DNA from 2 places in the Agromyces sp. NPDC029043 genome. Region 1 is predicted to be linked to the other one. Evidence: predicted binding sites of a transcription regulator. Region 1 holds the regulator's gene; the other holds the start of a gene.
The links. Region 1 encodes LexA, which represses DNA repair genes until DNA is damaged. Its sites were predicted from a motif close to TCGAACANNTGTTCGA; they were not measured.
Positions count from the first base shown of each region.

Region 2: the regulator LexA is predicted to act here: its motif matches at 2,757-2,772, upstream of ACZ4TW_RS17095 (Rv2578c family radical SAM protein).

Region 1 is NZ_JBVHVX010000001.1:42,476-48,348, forward strand. It holds gene priA (bifunctional 1-(5-phosphoribosyl)-5-((5-phosphoribosylamino)methylideneamino)imidazole-4-carboxamide isomerase/phosphoribosylanthranilate isomerase PriA) at 1-333, opposite strand, end outside; gene hisH (imidazole glycerol phosphate synthase subunit HisH) at 444-1,082, opposite strand; gene hisB (imidazoleglycerol-phosphate dehydratase HisB) at 1,079-1,693, opposite strand; gene ACZ4TW_RS00190 (histidinol-phosphate transaminase) at 1,728-2,822, opposite strand; gene ACZ4TW_RS00195 (LysM peptidoglycan-binding domain-containing protein) at 2,920-3,300, opposite strand; gene lexA (transcriptional repressor LexA) at 3,573-4,250, shown strand; gene metE (5-methyltetrahydropteroyltriglutamate--homocysteine S-methyltransferase) at 4,360-5,873, opposite strand, start outside.
Region 2 is NZ_JBVHVX010000015.1:74,800-80,672, reverse strand. It holds gene ACZ4TW_RS17105 (ABC-F family ATP-binding cassette domain-containing protein) at 1-331, shown strand, start outside; gene ACZ4TW_RS17100 (M28 family peptidase) at 613-2,220, shown strand; gene ACZ4TW_RS17095 (Rv2578c family radical SAM protein) at 2,781-3,884, shown strand; gene ACZ4TW_RS17090 (sensor histidine kinase) at 4,039-5,442, shown strand; gene ACZ4TW_RS17085 (hypothetical protein) at 5,439-5,873, shown strand, end outside.

The DNA of each region.
Region 1 (5,873 bases):
GCCGAGGTTGATGCGCTTGGCGCCGATCTCGAGCGCGTGCTCGAGCGAGCGGTCGTCGCGAATACCGCCCGAGAGCTCGACGTTCACGCCGCGGACCTGGCGGATCACCTTCTTGAGCACACCGGCGTTCGAGCCGCGTCCGAACGCGGCGTCGAGGTCCACGAGGTGGATCCACTCGGCGCCCTGCTCGGCCCAGTCGCTCGCCGCGTCGACGGGGTCGCCGTAGTTGGTCTCGGTGCCCGCCTCGCCCTGAGTCAGGCGGACCGCCTTGCCGCCCGCTACGTCGACTGCGGGAAGCAGGACCAGGCGGGGGGTCTTGTTGAACTCACTCATCACTGTCCTCGAATCGGATGCCGCGCAGATCGCGACTTCGGCACAGTCACAGCATCCTAGTCCGCCCGGCGCCCCGCCGCGCCGCCCATGACGGACCGGGCCCGCCGGCGTCAACCGAGCGAGCGGATCCAGTTGGACAGCAGGCGGATGCCGGCCTCCGCCGACTTCTCGGGGTGGAACTGAGTCGCCGACAGCGGGCCGTTCTCGACTGCGGCGAGGAAGCGGCCGCCGTGCTCGGCCCAGGTGAGCGCGGGCTGCGGGAACGGCGGCATCACGTCGAGATGCCATTCCTGCGCCGCGTAGGAGTGCACGAAGTAGAACCGCTCGTCCTCGATGCCCTCGAAGAGGACGGAGCCCGGGTCGGGTTCGACGGTGTTCCAGCCCATGTGCGGCAGCACGTCGGAGGGCAGCTCTCGGACCACGCCGGGCCATTCGCCGAGGCCCTCGGTGTCGACGCCCCGCTCGACGCCGTGCTCGAACATGACCTGCATGCCGACGCAGATGCCGAGCACCGGACGTCCTCCGGCGAGCCGGCGGTCGACCAGCTCGTCGCCGCGGACGGCGCGGAGCTGGCTCATCACCGCCGCGAACGCCCCGACACCCGGCACGACGAGGCCGTCGGCCTCCATCGCCACGGCGCGATCGGACGTGAGCTCGACCTCGGCCCCGGCATGCTCGAGCGCCTTCGCGGCCGAGTGCACGTTGCCCGAACCGTAGTCGAGCACGGCGACGCGGCGCACGGCGCTCACAGAGCCCCCTTGGTCGACGGGATGCCCGTCACGAGCGGGTCGTACGCCTTGGCCTGCCGGAACGCGCGCGCGAACGCCTTGAACTCGGCCTCGGCGATGTGGTGCGGGTCTCGCCCGCGGACCACGTCGACGTGCACGGTGAGCGCGGCGTTGAACGTGATGGCCTCGAAGACGTGTTGCACCATGGAACCCGTGAAGTGCCCTCCGATGAGGTGGAACTCGAACCCCGCCGGTTCGCCCGCGTGCACGAGGTAGGGACGACCCGAGATGTCGACGACGGCTCGCGCGAGGGCCTCGTCGAGGGGGACGAGCGCGTCGCCGTACCGGGAGATGCCGCGCTTGTCGCCGAGCGCCTGGCGGATGGCGGTGCCGAGCACGATGCCGACGTCTTCGACCGTGTGGTGCACGTCGATCTCGATGTCGCCCTTCGCGCGCACGGTGAGGTCGGTGAGCGAGTGCTTCGCGAACGCCGTGAGGAGGTGGTCGTAGAAGGGCACGCTCGTCTCGATGTCGCTCGTGCCCGTGCCGTCGAGGTCGAGAGAGAGGTCGATGCTCGACTCGCTGGTCTCGCGCTGCACGCGCGCGGTTCGCGCGGGGCGATCGGTGGTCATGCGGTCATCCTATTCAGGGTGGTCGTGAGGGTGATCAGCGGGCGGCGACGCGGGCAGGGGTGAACGCCGCCATCGCCTCGAGGAACGCGGTGGTCTCGGCCTCGGTGCCGGCGGTGACGCGCAGGCATCCGGGCAGGCCGATCTCGCGGATGAGGATGCCGCGCTCGAGCAGCGCCTCGAAGACGGCGTGCGGGTCGTCGACGCCGCCGAAGAGCACGAAGTTGGCGCCGCTGCGATAGGGCCGGTAGCCGAGCCCGTCGAGTTCGCGGACGATCCGGTCGCGCTGCGAACGGATCTCGTCGACCATCGCGAGCATCTCGTCGGAGTGGGCCAGGGCGCCGAGCGCGGCGGCCTGCGTGAGCGCCGACAGGTGATAGGGCAACCGCACGAGCCGGAGCGCGTCGATGACCGCCGGGTCGGCGGCGAGGTAGCCGACGCGAGCGCCGGCGAATGCGAACGCCTTGCTCATGGTCCGGGAGACGAGCAGCCGCGGCCGGCCCGCGAGCAGCGTGAGCGCGCTCGGAGTGCCCGGATCGGCGAACTCGAAATACGCCTCGTCGACCACGACCACACCCCGGGCGGCATCGGCCACCGCCGCGACGGTCTCGAGCGACAACGGGGTGCCGGTGGGATTGTTCGGGGCGCACAGCAGCACGATGTCGGGATCGTGGCGGAGGACGGCGTCGACGGCGGTCTCGGGCGAGAGCTCGAAGTCGGCGTCGCGCTCGGCGGTGACCCACTCGGTGCCGGTGCCCGAGGCGAGCAGGCCGTACATCGAGTAGGTGGGCGCGAAGCCCAGCGCGCGTCGGCCGGGGCCCCCGAAGGCCTGGAGGATGTGCTGGAGCACCTCGTTCGACCCGTTCGCCGCCCACAGCCGTGACGGTTCCAGCCCGTGGCCGAGGTACCGTGCGAGCGCGACCCGGAGGTCGGTGAACTCGCGGTCGGGGTAGCGGTTGAGCCCGATGATCGCCGCCGCGACCCGTGCGACGATGTCGTGCGCGACATCCTCGGGGATCGGATGCGTGTTCTCGTTGACGTTCAGTGCGACGGGCACGACCTTCTGCGGTGCGCCGTAGGGAGACTTGCCGCGAAGGTCGTCGCGGATGGGAAGGTCGTCGAGACTCGTCACCGATCAATGGTATCGGCGGGCGAAGCGACGTTTCGGCTCCCGTCGCCCCAACCACCTCGACGACCGTGCCCACCGGCGGCCCAGTCGCCGATCGCCGCTACTCGACGACCGGCAGCGCGAGGCGCTGGCCCGGCTGCACCACCGGCTCGCGAAGCCCGTTGAGCTGCATGATCTCGTGGATCACGTCGCGCGGGTCGGCCGTGGGCGCGAGGGATTCGGCGATGCCCCACAGGGTGTCGCCCGCCCCGACCACCACGGTGTCGAAGACCGCGGGACCCGCGCCGTCGTCGATGCCGGCGACCGCTCCGCCCGACGCGAGCGAGCCGATCAGCACGCCCACCACGATCGGCAGCGCCGCCAGCGCGGTGAAGACCAGACGGCCACGGCGCGTGAGGCGGAGGCGTGTGCGACCGGACGGGACGACGCCGCCTGGCATCGCGGGCCGTGCCACCGTGGTTCCCATCAGCACTGCAGTCATCTCGCACCTCCCCGACAGCCCCGCATCCGGCCCTCGGCCGGGAGGGCCGGATGCGAAGCTGTGTTCCGAATATATCTTCGAACAATCGAAGCTGCAAGGACCGGCGGGTGGGAATCACCGGTCGTTTTCCGCGACACACTCGAACGGATGTTTGTCGTGCGCGTACGAGGCGGATACAGTTTCGAATGTCGGGGACAGTCCAGCACCGACCACCGACATCACGATCCGGGCCGACGGAGGCCGAGACGAGAGGCGACACCGTGAGCATCGACATCGACCAGGCACGCGGCGCGGGCGGCCGGTCCCGTCGACGCAAGACGCTCAGCGCCAAGCAGCTCGCCATCCTCGACGTGATCCGCCGCTCGGTGGCCGATCGCGGCTACCCGCCGAGCATGCGCGAGATCGGCGACGCGGTCGGGCTCTCCTCGCTCTCGAGCGTCACGCACCAGCTCAACCAGCTCGAGCTCGCGGGCTATCTCCGGCGCGACCCGAACCGGCCGCGGGCGCTCGAGGTGCTCATCGACGTGCCGGGCACCGAGCCGCGCCCGTCCGACGTCGAGCCGGCACCGGTCGGCGACGCCGCGATGGTGCCCCTCGTGGGCCGCATCGCGGCCGGCGTGCCGATCACGGCCGAGCAGCAGGTCGAAGAGGTCTTCCCGCTCCCCCGCCAGCTCGTCGGCAAGGGCGAGCTGTTCATCCTGAAGGTCGTCGGCGACTCGATGGTCGACGCGGCGATCTGCGACGGCGACTGGGTCGTGGTGCGCTCGCAGCCCACGGCCGAGAACGGCGAGATCGTCGCCGCCATGCTCGACGGCGAGGCGACCGTCAAGGTGCTCCGCCAGCGCGACGGGCACACGTGGCTGCTCCCCCGCAACTCGGCGTTCGAGCCGATCCTCGGCGACCACGCCGAGGTGCTGGGCAAGGTCGTCGCGGTCCTGCGCGCAGTCTGAGCGGTCCCGCGCGCGGCCTGAGCGGTCCTCCGCACGTCTGACGAGACGAGGGGCGGATGCCGCGGCCTCGCGCCGCGACATCCGCCCCTCGATCGGGCTGCGCCCGGGCTCAGCCCGCGGTCGCCCCGACCCCGACGCCGGCGCGCACCGCCTGCGTCGCCTCGACGATGTTCGCGAGCGACGCGACCGTCTCGTCGTAGCCGCGCGTCTTGAGGCCGCAGTCCGGGTTCACCCAGAGGCGTCCGGCCGGGATCGCGCCGACCGCGCGCTCGAGCAGCGACTGCACCTCCTCGACGCTCGGCACGCGGGGCGAGTGGATGTCGTACACGCCCGGGCCCACGCCGTGGTCGAAGCCGCTGGCCGACAGGTCGTCGACGACCTCCATGCGGCTGCGCGCCGCCTCGATCGAGGTGACGTCGGCGTCGAGCTCGCGGATCGCGTCGATGACGACGCCGAACTCGGAATAGCAGAGGTGGGTGTGCACCTGCGTGGCCGGCTCGGCGCCGCCCGTCGCGAGCCGGAACGAGCCGACCGACCAGTCGAGGTAGGCGGGCTGGTCGGCGCGCTTGAGGGGAAGCAGCTCGCGCAGCGCCGGCTCGTCGACCTGGATCACGCGGATCCCGGCCGCCTCGAGGTCGGTGATCTCATCGCGCAGCGCGAGCGCGACCTGGCGCGCGGTGTCGCCGAGCGGCTGGTCGTCGCGGACGAACGACCAGGCGAGGATGGTCACCGGTCCGGTGAGCATGCCCTTGACGGGCTTCTCCGACAGCGACTGCGCGTACTCCGACCACTCGACCGTCATCGGCGCCGGACGCGACACGTCACCCCACAGGATCGACGGGCGCGTGCAGCGCGAGCCGTACGACTGCACCCAGCCGTTCTGCGTGACGGCGAAGCCGTCGAGCAGCTCGGCGAAGTACTGCACCATGTCGTTGCGCTCCGGCTCGCCGTGCACGAGCACGTCGAGGCCCAGCTCCTCCTGCAGGCGGATGACGCGGGCGATCTCCTCGCGCATGAGCTCGCGGTAGGCGGCGTCCGTCAGCTCGCCCTTGACGAGGCGGGCGCGGGCACGGCGGATGTCGGAGGTCTGGGGGAACGACCCGATCGTCGTCGTCGGCAGCGCCGGCAGTGCGAGGTCCTCCTGGGCGGCGACGCGCGCGTCGTACGCGGCCCGCGAGAAGGCGGCGGCGTCGAGCGCCGCGAGGCGATCGCGCACGGCGGGGACGCGCACGCCCGGCGCGGCGGCACGGTCGGCGAGCGAGGCGGATGCCGCGTCGAGCTCGGACGCGATCGCATCGCGGCCCTCGGCGAGACCGCGCGCCAGGATCGCGACCTGTGCGACCTTCTGGTCGGCGAAGGCGAGCCAGCCCACGAGGCGCGCGTCGAGCGCGGACTCGTCCTCGACGTCGTGCGGCACGTGCAGCAGCGAGGTCGACGTCGACACCGCGACATCGCCGGAGAATGTGCGCAGCGCCTCGGCGTGCACGAACGCGCGCTCGAGGTCGCCTCGCCAGATGTTGTGGCCGTCGACGACGCCCGCGACCAGGGTCTTCGCGGCGAGCGCCTCCTCGGTCACCGGATCGAGCTGCTCGGGCGCGCTGCCGCGCACGAGGTCGAGTCCGA
Region 2 (5,873 bases), on a different contig from region 1:
GACGCTGGGGGAGCGGCGCGCCGAGCGCGTGCCGCTCGCCGGCCTCGGCCTCGTCGCACCGCGCGACCTGGACCGCCCGGTCGGGCGCCTCTCGGTCGGACAGCAGCGCCGCCTCGCGCTCGCGCTGGTGATCGCGTCGCCGCCGCACGTGTTCCTGCTCGACGAGCCGACGAACCACCTCTCGCTGGCCCTCGCGGGTGAGCTCGAGGAGGCGCTGGGCGGCTACCCGGGCGCGGTCGTGATCGCCAGCCACGACCGCTGGCTGCGCCGGCGATGGGCTGGCGAGACCCTCGCCCTCGACGGCCGGGCGGCGGCGCGAGCCGCAGCGTAGTCGACCTGCTGCGTCGTCGGGGTGAGTCGGCGGCTGCGACGGCGGGCCGAGTCGCCCGGACTCGTCGTGCGGAGACCCGCCGCAGGACCGTTTCGAAATACCTCGTGTGAAGGCCGCCTCGATTGAGGCTGCCTTCACACGAGCCGAGCGAACGGCTTCCGGCGGCGCTCGCGCTCGCCGTGAGCAACCGGACTCGTGCCTCCTCTTCCCCCGCGGGTCGCGCGTGGCTAGGTTCGGAGACAGCGCGACGGCATGGGGGCCGTCGCGCGGGAGGAGATGTCATGTCGTCCACCAGCCGTCGGGCACTCGCCGCCGTCGCGGCGAGCGCCCTGGCCGTATCCGTCGCATATGCCGTACCCGCGTACGCGGCACCGAGTGGCAACCCGAACTCGGTCGGCAAGATCACGAAGGCCGTCACCCTCGACGGGGTGATGTCGCACCTCGAGGCGTTCCAGGAGATCGCCGACCAGTACGGCGACCGCGCAGCGGGCCGCGAGGGGTACGAGGCATCCGTCGACTACGTCGTCGACCAGCTCGAGGCCGCGGGATACACGCCCGTCGTGCAGGAGTTCCCGTTCCCGTACACCGAGGAGAACTCCGAACTGATCCGCGTCAGCCCGAACCCGCGGGCCTTCGTCAACGAGGTGGACTTCCTGCGCGCGCGGTGGGACACCGGCGTGCCCGAGGGCACGGCGACGGGGGCCCTGGTGCCGGTCGACCTGGTCCTCCCGCCCGGCCCGGTCGCGAACTCGAACACGAGCGGGTGCGAGGCCGCTGACTTCGCCGGATTCCCGGTGGGCGGCATCGCGCTCATGCAGCGCGGCACGTGCGGCTTCGCGGTGAAGGCGCTCCACGCGCAGGCGGCGGGAGCTGCGGGGGTCATCATCATGAACGAGGGGCAGGCCGGGCGCACGGGCCTGCTGAACATGATCGGCGACGCGACGGGACTCAGGATCCCGGCGGTCTTCACGACCTTCGCCGCGGGCTCCGACCTCGCGTCGACGCCGGGCGCGACGGTCACGGTGACGGTCGACTACGAGGCCGAGACCCGCACGACCTGGAACGTCTTCGCCGAGACCGCGACCGGCAACGATGCGAACGTCGTCATGGCGGGCGCGCACCTCGACAGCGTGCAGGACGGCGCGGGCATCAACGACAACGGCTCCGGATCGGCGGCCCTGCTCGAGACGGCGATCCAGATGAGCAAGGTCAAGCCGAACAACACCGTCCGGTTCGCCTGGTGGGGTGCGGAGGAGGAGGGTCTCCTCGGCTCCGAGTACTACGTCGACCAGTTGACCGACGAGGAGATCGCGAACATCGCGCTCTACCTCAACTTCGACATGGTCGCCTCGCCGAACTACACGTTCGGCATCTACGACGGCGACAACTCGAGCGGCACCGCCGCGCCGGGCTTCATCCCCGAGGGGTCGGCCGAGATCGAGGACGTGTTCGAGCAGTTCTACACGAGCCGCGGCGAGCCGTACGTCGACACCGAGTTCTCGGGCCGTTCCGACTACGGTCCGTTCATCGCGGTGGGAGTCCCGGCCGGGGGCCTGTTCACCGGCGCCGAGGTGCCGAAGACGGCTGCCGAGGCCGCCACGTTCGGCGGCGTCGCCGGGGCGGCGCTCGATCCGTGCTACCACCGTCCGTGCGACAACCTCACCGGTGAGGGGCAGGATGCGGCCCTCTACGCGGCGCTCGCCGAGGACTACGCGCTCGTGGGCAACGTCAACCTCGACGCCCTCGACGTCAACGCCGATGCGATCGCGGCGGCGATCATCACGTTCGCGTTCGACGCGTCGACCGTGAACGCCGTCGCACCGGTGCCCGGCAAGTCCCACGGCGCCGGGAAGAGCACCGACGCGTTCAAGAACCGGTTCGAGGAGTAGCCGAACCAGTCTGAGCGGCATGAGCGGAGCGGTCGTCCTGCGGGGCGGCCGCTTCGCTTCGTGCTGATCCGCACTCTCTGAGGGTGTGAGGAGGGCGCTCCGCACCCGTGTCGAAACCCTGCTCCCGCTGCGGATCGAGGAGGGTCGCTTCGCGCCCGTCTCGAACCTCGCCGCCCCTCCTCAATCCGGCGACGGTTTCGAAATCGCTCGTGTGAACGCGCCCTCATGTGAGGGCGCGCTCACATGGCACTCTGGGCGAGCGAGCGAGCGAGCGGGCGAATGATCGCGGGGACGGTCTCCAAGCTGCTCGCATCGGCCCGCCCTGATGTGAGGGCGCGCTCACATGGCACTCTGAGCGAGCGAGCGAGCGGGCGAATGATCGCGGGGGTGGTCTCCAAGCTGTTCGTGTCGGCCCGCCCTCATGTGAGGGCGCGCTCACACGAGCCGATTGCAAACACTCTCCCGCCGCGACTGGCGGTCACCAGCGCGGGGGATCTCGAGGATGCGGCGCGCCGCGACATCCGCTTGCCCTGCATTCGAACATGTGTTCGAATGTTCGTGTGCGATGGAACGGTCAGGAGCTTGGTGTCGATCAGCAGGATGCATTGCCCGGGCTCGCGCGTCTGAACAACCTCGTGCGATCGGTGCAGACGCCCGAGTTCGCGGGCGTGACGTTCCACGAGGTGCTCGCCAAATCCGCGCTCAACAAGGTGCCGGGCCAGTCCTACGTCCCGTTCGGCTGGACCATCAACCCGTACCGGGGCTGCACCCATGCATGCGCATACTGTTTTGCCCGGCCGACGCACAACTACCTCGACCTCGATGCGGGGGAGGACTTCGATCGGCAGATCATCGTGAAGGTGAACGTGGCCGACGTGCTGCGGCGCGAGCTGGCGCGGCCCGCGTGGCGGCATGAGCCCGTCGCGCTCGGCACGAACACCGACCCGTACCAGCGGGCCGAAGGGCGGTACTCGCTCATGCCCGGCATCATCGAGGCGCTCGCCGAGAGCGGAACGCCGTTCAGCGTGCTCACCAAGGGCACGCTGCTGCGGCGCGACCTTCCCCTGCTCGTCGCGGCGCGCGAGCACGTGCCCGTCGACCTGGCGATGTCGATCGCGGTGTACGACGACGAACTGCAGCGCTCCATCGAACCGGGAACGCCCACGACCGCCGCGCGGCTCGCGACGGTCACCGCCGTGCGCGACGCAGGGTTCGACTGCTCGGTGTTCCTGATGCCGATCCTCCCGTACCTCACCGACACGCGCGCGCACCTCGACGAGGCGCTGCGCAGCGCCAAGGCCGCCGGCGCGACGAGCGTCATCTACTCCGCGCTGCACCTGCGCGGCGCCGTGAAGCCGTGGTTCTTCCAGTGGCTCGCCCGCGAGCACCCCGAGCTCGTGCCCAAGTACCGCGCGATGTACCCGGGCGCCAGCGCATACGCGCCCGGCGAGTACCGCGACTGGCTCGCCGCACGCATCCGCCCGCTCATCCGCTCGCACCGGCTCGAGCGGGGCCGTGAAGACGTCGTCACCGGGGGAGTGCGATCCTCGGCGCTCGGGCGAGGCCCCCGCACGACCACCGTGGGCGAGCGCGCCGCGCGCGCCGCGGCGTCCGAACTCGGCCAGGTCGACCTCGGCGCCGCGGCCCCCGCGATGCTGTTCTGACCCGCGCCGCCGCGTCCGACCGCGACCGGTCGCAACTCGCCGCGGCGGCGGGCGACCGCGCGAGCGCGAGGGGCCGCCGGCGTTGGGCCGCGCGCCCGCAGCCTGCGATAATCCCGCGCAGGGCCGTGCGCGTCGCGGCCGGATCGGAGCACACATGACGCTGGGTCTGCCCGAGCACCTGGCGCGCGAGTCCCTCAGCCGTGCGCTGTCGCGCGCCGGGCAATGGGCCGCCGCCGTCTGCCTGGGCTCGGCACTGCTGCTCACGATCGCGTCGGTGATCGCCGCCGCGACCCCCGCCGGCGAGGGCCCCGACCGTCAGCGCGCCGCATTCGCCGCGACCGCGTTGCTCGCGCTCCAAGCGCTCCTGCTGTTCCTCGTCGCCCGCTACGGCACCGTCACGCTCACCGTCCTCTCGCTCATCGCCGGAACCGCCGCCGTCTACGGCCTGACGGCGCTCGTCTTCGGCTCGGGCGAGGTCGACAACGCCGCCGACACCGCGCTCGTCGCCCTCTCCCGCGCCGCGCTCGTGCTCGTCGGCGGCGCCGGCGTCGGATCGGGCATCGCGATCACGTGGGCCGTGCTCGGCTGGGGCCTCGGGGAGGCCGCCGCGTTCCTCGGCGCCGCCACCGCCGGTGCCGACTGGGAGCCCGGCCTCGCGGCGACCGCGACCCTCGGCATCGTCGTGATCGCCCGCACCTTCGACGCCGTCTCGCGCCGCGTGGTCGACCGCCGCGAGACCGCCCTGCACCGGGCCAGCCAGCAGACGCGAGAGCTCACCATCCGCCACGACTACGAGCTCCGCGCCATCGCCCGACTGCACGACACCGCGCTCAGCCATCTCGTCGCCATCGCGACCGCCGGATCCGGCCCGGTCGACGACCGCCTGCGCACCGCCATCCGCAACGACCTCACCCTCATCGTCGGCCGCGACTGGGCTGCCGACGCCGTCGAGCACGCCGACGCGCACGCCGCGGCCGCTGCAGACCAGCGGTCCGCGCCATCCGGCACCGCCGACGCCGGCGGCCGCAGCAGGTCGGGCCGGCTCGGATGGCGCGGCGCCGGCGCCCGCGCCGACGCATCCGGCACCCGACCGGGCGCACCGGGCGCGCCCACCGGCCCGACCGCGACCGCGGACGCCCGCGTCGGCATCGACACGAGCACGAGCGCCACCGCCCCACCCCTCTCCGAGGCCCTCGGCATCGCCCGCGACGCGGGCATCACCGTGCACCTCGCCGGCGACCCCGACGCCCTCGAACGCCTCGGCCCCCGCCGCCGCGACGCGCTCGAGGCCGCCGTCGGCCAGTGCCTCGTCAACGTCATCCGCCACGCTGGCGTCGACGAGGCCGAGGTCGCGGTCGGCCCCGGCGACGGCGAGGTCACGGTCGTCGTCGTCGACAGCGGCGCCGGCTTCGACGTCGACGCCGTGCCCGACGACCGCATCGGCCTGCGCACGTCGATCAAGGGGCGCATCGAGCAGGAGGGTGGCACCGTCCGCGTCTGGTCGCGGCCCGGCGTCGGCACCACCGTCGTGCTCTCGGTTCCGGAGGGCGGCGCATGAGCGGCGCGATGCGGCTCACCCAGCAGGAGGTCGACCCGATCGGCGGGGTCGCCGCCGCCCCGCTCGTCGTGGTGGGCTCCGCGCTCGCGGTGGGCGTCGCGGTCGGCGTGACCGCGGCGCAGTGGAACGAGGTGACCGCGCCCACGTTCTCGTTGCTCGCGATCGCCCTGGTCGCGGCGGCCGCGCTCGTCGCGTCGGTGTCGGCGATGCCGGGCCGCGCGCCGTTCACGGTCGACCGGCTGTGGATGACCGTGAGCCTCGCGGTCGGCGGCGCCATCGCCGAGTTCGTCGGCACCATCGGCGTCGATCGCGCCGACTACGCGCGGTTCGGCCCGATCGTCGTCGGCGCGCTGATCCTCGCGGTCGCCCCGTTCTGCACGTGGGTGTCGCTGCTCATCGCCGGCGGCATCGCGACGGCGGTGCTCAGCATC